Regions from separate parts of the Butyrivibrio sp. AE2032 genome, predicted to be linked through region 2. Evidence: a T-box and tRNA genes for the amino acid it is inferred to sense, from the RefSeq annotation. Region 2 holds a T-box; the other holds one or more tRNA genes.

Region 1 (6,543 bases), on a different contig from region 2:
TTGTGTTTATTGAGTTTATAACAATGTTACTTATGCCTTCCGAGGCAAAAGAGGCGGTTATCTCACTGTCAGACAGGGGTGTGATGCCAGTGGTCTCCGTCGTGTTTACGATCTCCGCCGAACACCCTGACATGAGGATGCCAAGGAACGTTATCGCCGTGACCGGATATGCCGCTTTTATTCGTAATGACATCTTTTTTGCCCTCCTTCTGACCCGATTCTACATGGGGGAGGGAAGAGGGTATTAGAAATATCCTCACGGAAAACAGTAATATCTGCACAAAGGAAGAAAATAGTTATTCCTTTCTCTGTGTCTCCCTGTACTTCGAAGGCGTCTTTCCGACCGCATTCTTAAAGATCTTGGCAAAGTAGTTTGCATCGGGATATCCGACCCTGGCGCTGATCTCGCCTATGGGGAGCTCGGTCTTGGTAAGGAGGATCTTTGCAAGGTCCAGCCTTAAATTGAGCAGATAGTTAAGGCACGTCATGGAGGACTGTTCCATGAAGAGGGCATTTAACTTGTTGCGGTTTATGGCGAACTTCTTCGTGAGTGTTTCAAGTGTTATGTGCTCGTCAATGTGTTCGTTCAGGTATTCCGCTATCTTCGAGAATTCTTCCTGTCCTGAGGATTCTTTTTCTTCAGGTGCGACTTCCACGAAGGAATAGACGATGAAGTGCAGCATTTCCATAAGATACGATCTGCTGCGGCAGGGCCAGAAACCGTCTTTCTGTTCCAGGAGTTCCTTCTCGGTCGATAAGTAATATTCCTTAAGGCGCTTGAATCCGTTCACGGTAAGCTGGATGACGTGGTCCGACAGATCCTTTCCGGCGCCGAAGAACCTTATGAGGATATAGTCCTGATAGATTGTCTGGCCGTATGCTTCGGCGAACTCGCCCGCATCGATGCGCTCGAACGTGAACTCGTCTCTTATTGCTGAAGGCTTGAAGAATAAGACCTCTGCTTTTATCTCTTTTACGATGCGGTAATCAAGTTTGTCTCTCTGCGTGAGGCATATGAGCGCGGGAGCTTTTACCTCGAATTTTTTCCTGCCGTCTTTTATTTCGAGCACGCCCTTCTCGAGAAGAACGATCTTGTAGTTCTCTTTGTCGTTTATGTATTCGGGAAGAACAGTGCATACTTCGGGATAGATAGCGACTATCCGGTCCCATCCGTCCCAGTGACATTCGGTGCAAAGATTCATCTGTTTTGTCCTCCCCTTAAACTTCTTAATTATCGTTATTATAGCCTATAGAATATAGTGTAAATATATGTGTTTGCGGTACCCAAAAAGTTTTTTGCAAATCTTCAAAAAACCCCTTGCATAAGGCATTTTGCAGTGCTACAATCTCGCCAGATGAAGGAAGTGCCTGTCCGACATCTGAACCTGAAATATAAGGTTTGGATCGTACAGCACTTCTTTTTTTATGACTTGCGGAAAGGAAAAAGGAACAGCAGATGGCTACTATGTTGAGACAACTTACGATTAACCTCAAAGCGCTCATGAATACGGCGTTAAGCTTGGCATGTTCATTTGTCCAGATATCTTCGGATAACCGCATACGCTTTTACGGCAGCTATAGATTTAACGAACACGGACGGTCGCTATGTGAACTGACTTTTGTTTAGGCACAAGCAAAAAGACTGATTTCATAAGACCGTCCGGAATGAGAATAAAACCGGACGGTCTTTTTATTCTCGCGGACCTTGACAACTTAATCTTTAAACATTCCCTTCTCATTCAAAGGTAGGATGCCTGACTGTTAATCAGATAATGCAGGTTCGATTCCTGCGAAGGGAGCCAATAAGATGTCTTGCAGGGAAACAGGCACTCCATGCAAAACATCCCCGGGGCAATGAGGATCAGTGACCCAATTGTCCCGTATTTTAGGGCGGTAAGCTAATCCGGTGAAAGCAGCGGTTTGAAGCACCGTGTAGGTTGGATCGACACCAACACTGCCCACCAGATACGGCCGGTTTCGGGCCGTTTAAGATAAACCCGGCAACGGGGATAAAGTGACAGCGCTTAGAACTTCCGCGCATCGCGACTGCATCTGATGCAGTTCAACGGAAAACCTGTACGACCGATACCCGGTCTTCTGCTCAAGGCCGACTGGTGAGAGCATGAACGGGCAGGGGCATTGAGAGATGCCCTATACTAACTCAGAAATGGGTGGACGGCCGGCAGCTTACCGACACGAACTCCGTAAGAGACAGTGTTGGTCTGATGTCCATGAAAGGTCTTAAACCGAAAGGCAGGTCTTTCATCTTCAAGTAAGTCGATAACAAGACAAGCATGACTGTGACGGATGGACGGTATCCAAAAGGTACCGGCGTCCAAAGACAAGCCTCGCAGCCAATCTGAAGTTCGGGCTAATTAGCTCAGCGGGTAGAGCATTCGACTCCTAATCGAAGTGTCGCCGGTTCGAATCCGGTATTAACCACCATTACGGCAAAAGTGCTTGTCACGTAAAGACCGACAATGAACTTATCCATCTGTAAGATGATGGCTTACCAGCCCGCAAGGCGAAGTAAGAGACGGTACGAGTAAGTGCAACTCTAACAGTCCGCAAACTGTGAATCCTTTAGCAGGGAAGAATGTGCCCAAAGGATATCTATAAGGCTTTACGTAAGATTTTGCAGGCTTTTACAAAACCTGTGTTCATCGCAGCTACAGCTTAACAGGCTGTGTGACAGCCCGCTTCCAACGGCGGATGATGCTGCGGTAAAACGTCACTGTCTCAGCGTTTTCATTCTTCGATCATTAAAGTCTTGAATCAATAGCGGTGATCGAAGTGCATATCCTCGTGGCCGGAACAGGTATACGCAGGCGTCTCAGAAGCGTCTTTATCCCGGTTCGAATCCGGGCGGGGATACCACATACCTTCGTAGCAGAACCGGCATATGCGCCGGACTAAGAATCCGGGTCTTTTTGTGGGTTCGACTCCCACCGGAGGTACCATAAGCGCTTGTAGTAGAACGGCATATACGGCGGGTTTAAGCCCCGTGTCACTCCCGGTTCGAATCCGGGCTGGCGCACCAACATACTCGCATAGCACAACCGGACAGTGCAGCGGTCTTCTAAACCGCGGATCGGAGTTCGAGTCTTCGTGCGGGTGCCAAATGTCTGAATGGTGCAACTGGCAGACACGGCTGATTCAAGATCAGTATCTTCAGGGTTCGAACCCCTGTTCAGACACCAAAACTGCGGAGAGGAACGGCTTCCGGGCAAGCCTCATAAGTTTGATCTCCCGGGTCCGACTCCCGGCTCCGCAACCAAACATGCCGGTGTATTCCGTTAAAGAGGCGGGGCGGACTGTAAATCCGTCGTCCCAGGACACTAGTGGGAGCGTTACCCTCGACCGGCACCAGTATCGTAGCATCTTTCAAAGGCAGGAACCCCGTCTGATAAGCGGGTAACGGTAGTTCGACTCTATCTGCTACGACCATGTGGGACAGACAGGCATACAACTTCTCATCTGATCCGTGCTGAAGGTTGTCCTGTCTTACACCCACACCCCATCGGAATATAGCGCAACGGTAGAGCAGGCGGCTTATATCCGTCAGGTTCAAGGTTCGAATCCTTGTGTTCCGACCAAATGCCTCTGCCGCCGATCGGCTCGGCATACAGTCTGCAAAACTGTGTCATGCAGGTTCAAGTCCTGTCGGAGGCTCCAATCAGGGTCGCATAGGCTAACGGATAGACCGTTCGGCTACGAACCGGAAAATGGGAGTTCGATCCTCTCTGCGATCACCACATTTAAGTCCCTTGGTGTAAAGGCAGCACAGAGGCCTTTGACGCCTTTGGTGTGCGTTCGAATCGTACAGGGACTGCCAATACGCCGTGTTACCTTAGCGGGGAGGAGGGTCGGTCCTGAAAACCGTTGTGTGTAAAAAGCACTGGGAGTTCGAATCTCTCACACGGCGCCATATAGAGATCTGGTGCAACGGCAGCACAAATGACTCTGAATCATTAGATCAAGGTCCGATTCCTTGGGTCTCTGCCATATGTCGGCATAAGCCTAATCCGGTAAGGCAGCGGTTTGCTAAACCGTGAGTAGCCGCTCAGGCGGTGTCCGGGTTCGAATCCCGGTGCCGACGCCAGAGAGGATTGTTTGTTAAGGAAATCAGAACTATGTGTTCTCGTATCTTTGGTTATCTTCGATTGCAACTTTGCAACGATTTCAAAATCGTTGCAAAAATGACGCGGCAATAGTAAGAAAACATCAGACTGGGGTTGCGACAATTTCCGGAGATTTGTCGTAGCAAAACAAAAATGAAGCCTATCTTGCACGTGGCAAAATGAGCTGAAATGCCTGATTATATTGAGTTTAAAGAACCAAATTGGACGCTGAATAGATAGACTATCGGTCAAGCGGTTTCATAGTCGGGATCGCCCTGAAATACCCTATTATCCTTTCTACACTCATCTACACAAATCTACCCTTACATATATGTAAATTCACGCTGGTTTAACATATCTCTACATAAGTCTAGCCTGTACTTAAGGAACTATTTCAGATAATAGATTCTCTGAACAGATTTCTCAGATAATCAACGATTCCGTTTGCGGATTGAATAGTAGCAATCATTAGTTCGTCCGTATCAATAGTTGAAAAGTTTATATCATGACCACTATGACGAATAAGCTGTGTTAAGAAAACTCTTTGAGTTCTTCCATTTCCCTCTCTAAAAGGGTGAAGCATATTAGTTCTGCAGTAAAAGTCAACGATGGATTCTATATACTGGTTATTATCGTATCCGATATAGCAGTTTTCTTTCTGCAAGCCTGTAAATATTCTATCCGCTAGAGGTTCGATTGATTCCGGCAAAGTGAAAATAGTGCCTTTTTTAGAAATGGAAGCAGTTCTTACTTTTCCTGCCCAATCGTAAAGATCCTCAAAGATATACTTGTGTATAGCTTTATAATGTTCAAATCCAAAATCGCCATCAATAGGATTTACCTCTAACTCCTTGCATTTTGCAGTAGTGATTAGAGTTTCCATTTGCGAGAGCTTTTTCTCATCTTTAATACCGAACTTGTTTATCAAACAAGTCGTACCTTTATAACAATCTGCGGAAATTGGATCAATACTATATCCCATTAGTCTTGCTTATTAACAAGCTCAAGTGCTTTAGTCAGAAATTCATTCCATGTGATTTCATTATTGGAATATTGGCGACACAATTCATAACCTTCATCACTAAGATAAAGGCCTTCCATTTCTACGGACGCGATTGCATTAGCTAGAGCCAAATCGTTTGACATAAGCACCTCCTGATACAGAAATTATATCATACACGGGTTGGTTCTACATTTAGTGTTAAGAAACGAATCATTCAATGATATTTATTGTCTTATCAGCTTTCCAGGCAGCTTGACCTGTATGTCCTTCAGGTTAAGTCTCAAATCGCACATTTGCCGGATAATCCATATTGAGCCAGAATAACGACATCTTTGGTGTGTATTTCACGATGTGTAAATTGGTGTCAGTGGCTCCACTCGGTGATAATATGCAAGGTTTTGTCAAGTGTGCGAATACTTATGACAAGTTAGTGCTTCATTGTTACGCAACGAAAAACGAAAAACGCCCAACAGAAATGCCGAAAAACGCCCAACAGAAATGCCGAAAAACGCCCAACAAAACTTGCGAAAAGTGTTTAACAAGTATAATATAAGGCTGAAAATCAACTGTTTAGAAGGTGGAGACCGTGGAATACAAAAGACGAGTTGTAGATAACGAACTGGATAGAAAATCCAAGGTTTTTAATGCAGTCAATATCGTAGGTCCGAAAGGATGCGGTAAAACCAGAACTGCAAGTGAAAGATGTAAAACCGTTATTGAATTTCAAGACGAAGAAAAAAGAAGCGGATATCTTTCAGTAGCGGAAACTTCACCAAAGCTGTTGCTAAATAATGAGAAGCCGATATTATTCGACGAATGGCAGGATGCGCCTAAGCTTTGGGGAACAATAAGAAAGAATTGCGATGATAACCCCGAATCGACAGGCGAGTTTTATCTTACAGGTTCAAGTAGTAAGAAGATCGATACACCGCATACTGGTACGGGAAGAATAAGCGAGATTAAGATGTATCCGATGACATTGTGGGAATTCGGTGATTCGGTCGGGAATGTATCATTATCCGAAATGATTGATAGGGATGGTTATGAGTTTGAAGGAAATAAATCGGAATTATCATTTGAGGAGTTGATATTTGCAGCTTGTCGCGGAGGATGGCCGAGATGTCTTATTTTCAAAGATAGACAGGAAGCTTTGGAGATAGCTAAGGATTATTATCAGCAGATTTATGAGAAGGATATAAGTGCAATAGACGGTGTAAAACGCAATCCGGAGATTGCAAGAACTATTCTATGGTCTTATGCAAGAAATATAGCGACTACTGCAAAAAAGACAAGTATTTACGCTGATATTAAAGCAAGCAAAGATGTATCGGATAGTACTATAGACACATACATAAACAGATTAGAGGAGTTATTTATATTAAAGGATATAGATGCCTGGACTCCGCAAATAAGATCTAA
Region 2 (6,543 bases):
CGTTGATATCCCACTCTTTTGCATTTGCAACATCTGAGCCGTATACGATCTCGTTTGCAAGAACCTTTGTTGAGATAGCTGCTTCACTGCCCTTAACGATCTCAGCAAGCTTGTCGTTTCCGTTAAGAGAAACCTTGATGTGATCCATTACTTCGAAGCCTGAATCCTTACGCATGGTCTGAACCTTACTGATAACCTCAAGTACAAAGCCCTCTTTGATGAGCTCCTCTGAAAGGTTTGTATCAAGGACAACAGTGATTCCCCAGTTCTCCTGAGAAATGAAACCTTCCTTCTGAGCCATCTCGATAAGGAGGTCTTCCTTAACAAGCTCAACATCCACATCATTTACTGTGAACTTGATCTTTCCGTTGGTGTTAAGCTCATCCATTGTAGCGTTTCCATCAAGACCCTCAAGGTATGCCTTGATTGCTCCGATGTTCTTGCCGTACTTAGGTCCAAGAGTCTTAAGCTGTGGCTTGAAGCTGTAGCTTGTGAAGTTCCTTACGTCATCTGTGAACTCAACACTCTTTACATTGAGCTCTTCTCTGATGATATCTGTGTAGAACTCGCCTACAGTCTGCTCAGCCTTAACATACATCTGTCCGATAGGCTGACGGTTCTTGATGTTTGCTGCATTTCTGCCTGCACGTCCAAGAACTACGATATCAAGAACTTCCTCCATGTCCTTCTCAAGCTTAGTATCAATGAGTGACTCATCAACTACAGGGAAGTCACAAAGGTGAATTGACTCCGGTGCATCCTTGAAGCTGTTGCGAACAAGGTTCTGGTAGATCTCCTCTGTCATGAATGGAACCATAGGAGCTGCTGCCTTAGCAACAGTAACCAGTGCTGTATAAAGAGTCATGTAAGCAGAGATCTTATCCTGCTCCATTCCCTTAGCCCAGAATCTCTCACGGCTGCGGCGAACATACCAGTTGGACATTTCGTCAACGAAGTTATCAAGCGCCTTACCAGCCTCAGGAATTCTGTAGTTGTTAAGGTTCTCATCAACAGCCTTTACGCAGCTGTTAAGCTTTGAAAGAAGCCACTTGTCCATAACAGTAAGCTTATCGAGCTCAAGCTTGTAGTTTGCCGCATCAAAACCATCGATATTAGCATAAAGTACGAAGAATGCATAGGTATTCCAAAGTGTTCCAAGGAACTTACGCTGTCCCTCCATAACTGCGTCTCCGGAGAAACGGCTTGGAAGCCATGGAGCAGAGTTTGTATAGAAGTACCATCTGATTGCATCTGCACCGTACTTCTCAAGAGCATCGAAAGGATCAACAGCGTTGCCCTTTGACTTACTCATCTTCTGTCCGTTCTCATCCTGAACTAGTCCAAGAACGATAACGTTCTTAAATGCAGGCTTATTGAAAAGAAGTGTTGCCTCAGCATGGAGTGAGTAGAACCATCCTCTTGTCTGGTCTACAGCCTCTGAAATGAACTCAGCAGGGAACTGCTTCTCAAAGAGCTCCTTGTTCTCAAATGGGTAGTGGAGCTGTGCAAATGGCATTGCTCCTGAATCGAACCAGCAGTCGATAACCTCTTTTACCCTGTGCATCTTCTTGCCGCACTTAGGGCAGGTGATCTCAAACTGATCGATGTATGGTCTGTGAAGCTCAACTGTCTCAGCAGATGGATCTCCTGAAAGCTCAGCAAGCTCTTTTCTTGATCCTACTGAAAGCTGGTGACCACAGTCATCGCACTCCCAGATATTAAGAGGAGTTCCCCAATATCTGTCACGGGAGATACCCCAGTCCTGAATGTTCTCAAGCCAGTCACCGAATCTTCCCTTACCGATTGACTCAGGAACCCAGTTGATCTCTTTATTGTTGCGGATAAGGTCGTCCTTAACCTCTGTAACCTTGATAAACCATGAAGAACGAGCGTAGTAAAGAAGTGGTGTTCCACATCTCCAGCAGTGAGGATAATCGTGCTCCATCTTAGGTGCGGAGAACAGAAGTCCTCTTGCATCAAGATCCTTAAGTACCTCTGGATCTGCACTTACTGCACCCTCATCCATTTCCTTCTGAGTAGGCTTACATCTGTATCCGCCGAAAGGAGTCTCAGGCTTAAGACGTCCTTCGCTGTCAACCATCTGTACTAAAGGAGCGTCATACTTACGACCAACTCTTGCATCGTCTTCACCGAATGCAGGAGCGATGTGTACGATACCAGTACCATCTGACATAGTTACGTAGTTGTCGCAGTAGATGAAGAATGCCTTCTTGTGCTGCTTGTCAGCCTCATCCTTAGCGCACTGGTAAAGAGGCTCGTACTCCTTGTGCTCAAGGTCTGTACCAACGTATGTCTCAAGCACCTCATAAGCTGCCTGTCCCTCTTCCTTAGCAAGAGATCCAAGAACTGTATCAGCAAGAGCCTGTGCAAGATAATATGTGTAGCCGTCTGCTGCCTTAACCTTTACATAAGTCTCATCAGGGTTTACGCAAAGACCGATGTTTGAAGGAAGTGTCCAAGGTGTTGTTGTCCATGCCAGGAAGTAAGCGTCTTCTCCTACAACCTTGAAACGAACTACAGCTGTGCGCTCCTTAAGAGTCTTATAGCCCTGTGCTACCTCGTGAGATGAAAGAGGGGTTCCACAACGAGGGCAATAAGGAACTACCTTGAAACCCTTGTACAAAAGACCTTTCTTCCATATCTCATTAAGAGCCCACCACTCAGACTCGATAAAGTTGTCATCATAGGTGATATATGGGTGATCCATGTCAGCCCAGAAACCAACTGTTCCTGAGAAATCCTCCCACATTCCCTTATATTTCCATACGGATTCCTTACACTTCTTGATGAAGGGCTCCATTCCGTACTCTTCGATCTGCTCCTTGCCGTCAAGGCCGAGCATCTTCTCAACTTCCAGCTCTACAGGAAGTCCGTGAGTATCCCAACCAGCCTTACGGGGAACTGTGTATCCCTTCATGGTACGGTATCTTGGGATCATATCCTTAATGGCACGGGTAAGAACGTGTCCGATATGTGGCTTTCCGTTAGCTGTTGGCGGGCCATCATAGAACATATACATCTCACCCTGGCTGCGGGTATCAACACTCTTCTGGAATATGTCTTCCTTCTTCCAGAACTCTTCAACTTTTTTCTCTCTTCCGACAAAATTCATGTCGGTCTCGACTTTTGTGTACATTGACATCTCCTTTCTTGGTCCGTATGAAGCAGACACAGACTCGAAAATGCTACGCATTTCCTCGTTCGTGTTGCTCGCCATATATTGATGTACAATTGTGTGCCAGCACACATTGCACATCACTGCATGGCTCTGCTTCACACGGAAAAAAAGCCCCGTCCTGTAAAAAGGACGAGGCTAATAATTTACTCTCGTTATACCACCTGTTTACACATACGCGCCGTGAGCTTAGCTCCGGTTGAATACGCTTCCCAATCACGCTGGGAGTACGTCAGGATCTACTTTTTATTTTCAATCCTGCAGCTCAGAAGTGATCTTCAGTCATCTCTTAATCGCACTGCCTTTCACCAACCGGCAGCTCTCTGTGGCTTTGGGAGAGCCTACTGTCTTCGTCATAGCTTTTCTATTAGATTTTAACGTTCACATAATACTACTATTTCCCTAATGGTGCAAGTAAATTTTATGTAGACCGTTAAAGATTACTGCTCCCCAGCCATAAACCTTGCAAATTCCTCATCGGTGCACTTTACATAGTGAGTGCCACCAACAAGGTGCTCTGTGCCCTTGGTGTAATCAAGCCCCGAGGTCTTATAGTCATAATTCAGGGCAATCCTGTTCTTTTCCAGCTCCGGATTTGGAATAGGAATTGCAGAAAGAAGGCTCTTTGTATAAGGATGGATGGGATTTGAGAAGATCTCATCCGTAGTTCCTGTCTCCAGAAGGTGCCCAAGGTGCAGAACTCCGATCCTGTCGGAGATGTACTTTACCATGGAAAGATCATGAGCAATGAAAAGATATGCTGCCCCTGTCTCCTCCTGGATATCCTTCATAAGGTTAACCACCTGGGCCTGGATTGAAACGTCAAGAGCAGAGATACACTCATCTGCTATAACCAGCTTAGGGTTCAGGATCAGAGCCCTTGCTATTCCGACACGCTGTCTCTGTCCGCCGGAAAACTGATGGGGATAGCGATCCGCATGCTCTTTGGCAAGACCAACCTTCTGAAGGATAGCCTCTACTCTTCTGTCCCTCTCTTCCCTGGTGTTGTAGAGCTTATTTACATCCAGAGCTTCTCCGATGATATCCTTGATCTTCTTTCTGGGGTTAAGAGAAGCCATAGGGTCCTGGAAGATCATCTGCATCTGCATTCTCAGCTTATCCTTTGTGGACTTGGACATCTTTCCGCTTATGTCCATTCCTGCAAAAGAGATCTTGCCCTCGGTAGGGTCATACAATCTTATGATACTTCTTCCGATAGTAGACTTTCCTGATCCGGATTCTCCTACCAGGCCGTAGGTCTCACCTGGATAAACCTTGAAGCTTACATCATCCACAGCTTTTACTGTATAAGTGGAGCTTATGGGGAAGTACTGTTTTAATCCCTCCACCTCAAGAAGGGGGGCTTCATTATAATTCGCTGCCATTTTCCTTCGCCTCCTTCTTCATTCTTTCTATTCTGGTCTTAATCTCAACCGGCATCTCAACCTTTGGAGCCCTTGGGTCAAGAAGCCATGTAGCAGCAGAGTGTGTCTCTGTGATCTGGAACATAGGTGGCTCAAGCTTATCATCAATCTCCAGTGCATATGCATTACGTGGTGCAAAAGCATCGCCTTCCTTCTCATGAAGAAGGTTCGGAGGTGATCCGGGAATAGTGTAAAGCCTGTCATCATCAGTTCCAAGGTCAGGCATAGCTGACAAAAGTCCCCAGGTATAAGGGTGCTTTGGATCATAGAAGATCTCATTGATGTTGCCAACTTCTACTATCTTTCCTGCATACATTACGTTTACATAATCTGCCACCTTTGCCACAACGCCCAGGTCATGGGTGATGTAGATGACAGCAATGTCTCTTTCCTTCTGAACTTTTTTGATAAGCTCCAGGATCTTAGCCTGGATGTTTACATCAAGAGCTGTTGTGGGCTCATCACAGATAAGAAGGTCAGGGTTACAGGAAAGAGCTATTGCGATAACTACTCTCTGTCTCATTCCACCTGAGAGCTGATGTGGGTACTGCTTCATTCTCTTTTCAGCATCCTCGATACCAACCTCCTTAAGAAGGTTAACTGCCCTGTTATAAGCGTCCTGTTTATCAATATGGTAATGCCAGATCATTCCCTCCATGATCTGCTTTCCGATGGTCATAGTTGGGTCAAGGCTGGTCATGGGATCCTGGAACACCATGGCGATCCTTCGTCCGTTGATGTGCTTTCTGATCCACTTCTTGTCCTGTTTAAGGATATCTGCTTCCTTCCAGGTTGCATTGGCATCATCATCTGGGTTGTAGTCGATTCCTCCCACATTGTCCCTGTAGCGGTAAATGATCTCTCCGCTGTTGACCACTGCGTTCTTTGCCAGGATTCCCATGGCAGCTCTCATGGTTACGGACTTTCCTGATCCGGACTCACCAACGATAGCCACAGTCTCTCCCTGAAACAGATCGATATTTATCCCGCGGATGGCGTGAACATCGCCTGCCGTGGTTTTAAAGGTGATATCAAGGTTCTTGATATCAAGAATTTTTTCTCGCTTCTTTTCTTCAGTCATCTTTAGTCTTCCTTACATTTCTTTTAACTTGGGATCAAGGGCCTCTCTAAGTCCGTCAGCCACCAGGTTAAAGCTCAGCATCAAAAGTGCCATGATCACTATCGGAGGAATTATCTGATAGGGATGGGTCGTAAAGCTGTTAAAGCCTTCTGAGATCAGCGATCCCAGTGAGCACCTTGGTACAGGGATTCCCAATCCAACAAAGGAAAGGAAGGCCTCTGTGAAGATGGCTGTAGGTATGGAAAACATTACCTGTGTAATAACAGGTCCAATGATGTTTGGCAGAACCTCGCTGAAAATGATGTGCATGCTGCCTGCTCCAAGGGTTCTGGAAGCAAGGACGAATTCCTGTTCCTTTAATTTCAGCATCTCGGCTCTGGCAATTCGGCTCATGCCTACCCACTCAGTGAGCATAAGAGCAACAATGATCGTAAGCATTCCGGGCTTGAACACGAGAAGAAGGAGGGTTACGATAACCAGTCTTGGGATACCGTTTGCAATCTCCAGGATCCTTTGCATCACCATGTCCACTTTTCCGCCAAAGTATCCGGAAATCAGACCATAGCTCATACCGATGATCATGTCGATGATGGCTGCTGCCACTGCGATAATAAGTGATACCTGAGCTCCGGACCAGGTTCTTGTCCAGATGTCTCTTCCGAAATTGTCACTTCCAAACCAGTAGAACACATCTGTCAGCTTGTTTTCAAAATAGTAGTTGACCATCTTCGTGCCTGAAGTGGTTGAGATGTTCTCATGTCCGTCGAAAAGACCTGTGTACTCAATGACAGGTATTCTTGGCGCCAGGTTTTTCTGTGAAAGGTTCTGTCCTGAATAGGTGT

The links. A T-box is a leader RNA that pairs with one kind of tRNA and senses whether it is charged. The one in region 2 lies ahead of ileS (isoleucine--tRNA ligase), so its partner is inferred to be a tRNA-Ile.
Region 1: it encodes a tRNA-Ile, which carries the amino acid that the T-box ahead of ileS (isoleucine--tRNA ligase) is inferred to sense. The anticodon was not compared.

What each region holds. Positions count from the first base shown of each region.
Region 1 is NZ_JNLF01000005.1:1,364,307-1,370,849, reverse strand. Features, by position in the region: gene BO18_RS33440 (YbhB/YbcL family Raf kinase inhibitor-like protein) at 1-193, opposite strand, end outside; gene BO18_RS23755 (helix-turn-helix transcriptional regulator) at 297-1,202, opposite strand; tRNA gene BO18_RS23750 (tRNA-Asn) at 1,729-1,802, shown strand; tRNA gene BO18_RS23745 (tRNA-Phe) at 1,889-1,964, shown strand; tRNA gene BO18_RS23740 (tRNA-Arg) at 2,370-2,445, shown strand; tRNA gene BO18_RS35075 (tRNA-Leu) at 2,800-2,877, shown strand; tRNA gene BO18_RS23735 (tRNA-Leu) at 2,881-2,960, shown strand; tRNA gene BO18_RS23730 (tRNA-Leu) at 2,964-3,040, shown strand; tRNA gene BO18_RS23725 (tRNA-Arg) at 3,045-3,120, shown strand; tRNA gene BO18_RS23720 (tRNA-Leu) at 3,124-3,200, shown strand; tRNA gene BO18_RS23715 (tRNA-Ile) at 3,374-3,447, shown strand; tRNA gene BO18_RS23710 (tRNA-Ile) at 3,522-3,596, shown strand; tRNA gene BO18_RS35070 (tRNA-Cys) at 3,600-3,675, shown strand; tRNA gene BO18_RS23705 (tRNA-Arg) at 3,681-3,755, shown strand; tRNA gene BO18_RS23700 (tRNA-Gln) at 3,762-3,835, shown strand; tRNA gene BO18_RS23695 (tRNA-Ser) at 3,840-3,928, shown strand; tRNA gene BO18_RS23690 (tRNA-Gln) at 3,932-4,005, shown strand; tRNA gene BO18_RS23685 (tRNA-Ser) at 4,009-4,102, shown strand; gene BO18_RS23680 (Fic/DOC family protein) at 4,516-5,103, opposite strand; gene BO18_RS35065 (antitoxin VbhA family protein) at 5,103-5,267, opposite strand; gene BO18_RS23675 (ATP-binding protein) at 5,711-6,543, shown strand, end outside.
Region 2 is NZ_JNLF01000003.1:1,193,234-1,199,776, forward strand. Features, by position in the region: gene ileS (isoleucine--tRNA ligase) at 1-3,157, opposite strand, end outside; T-box leader at 3,322-3,562, opposite strand; gene BO18_RS07345 (ABC transporter ATP-binding protein) at 3,637-4,581, opposite strand; gene BO18_RS07350 (ABC transporter ATP-binding protein) at 4,565-5,701, opposite strand; gene BO18_RS07355 (ABC transporter permease) at 5,714-6,543, opposite strand, start outside.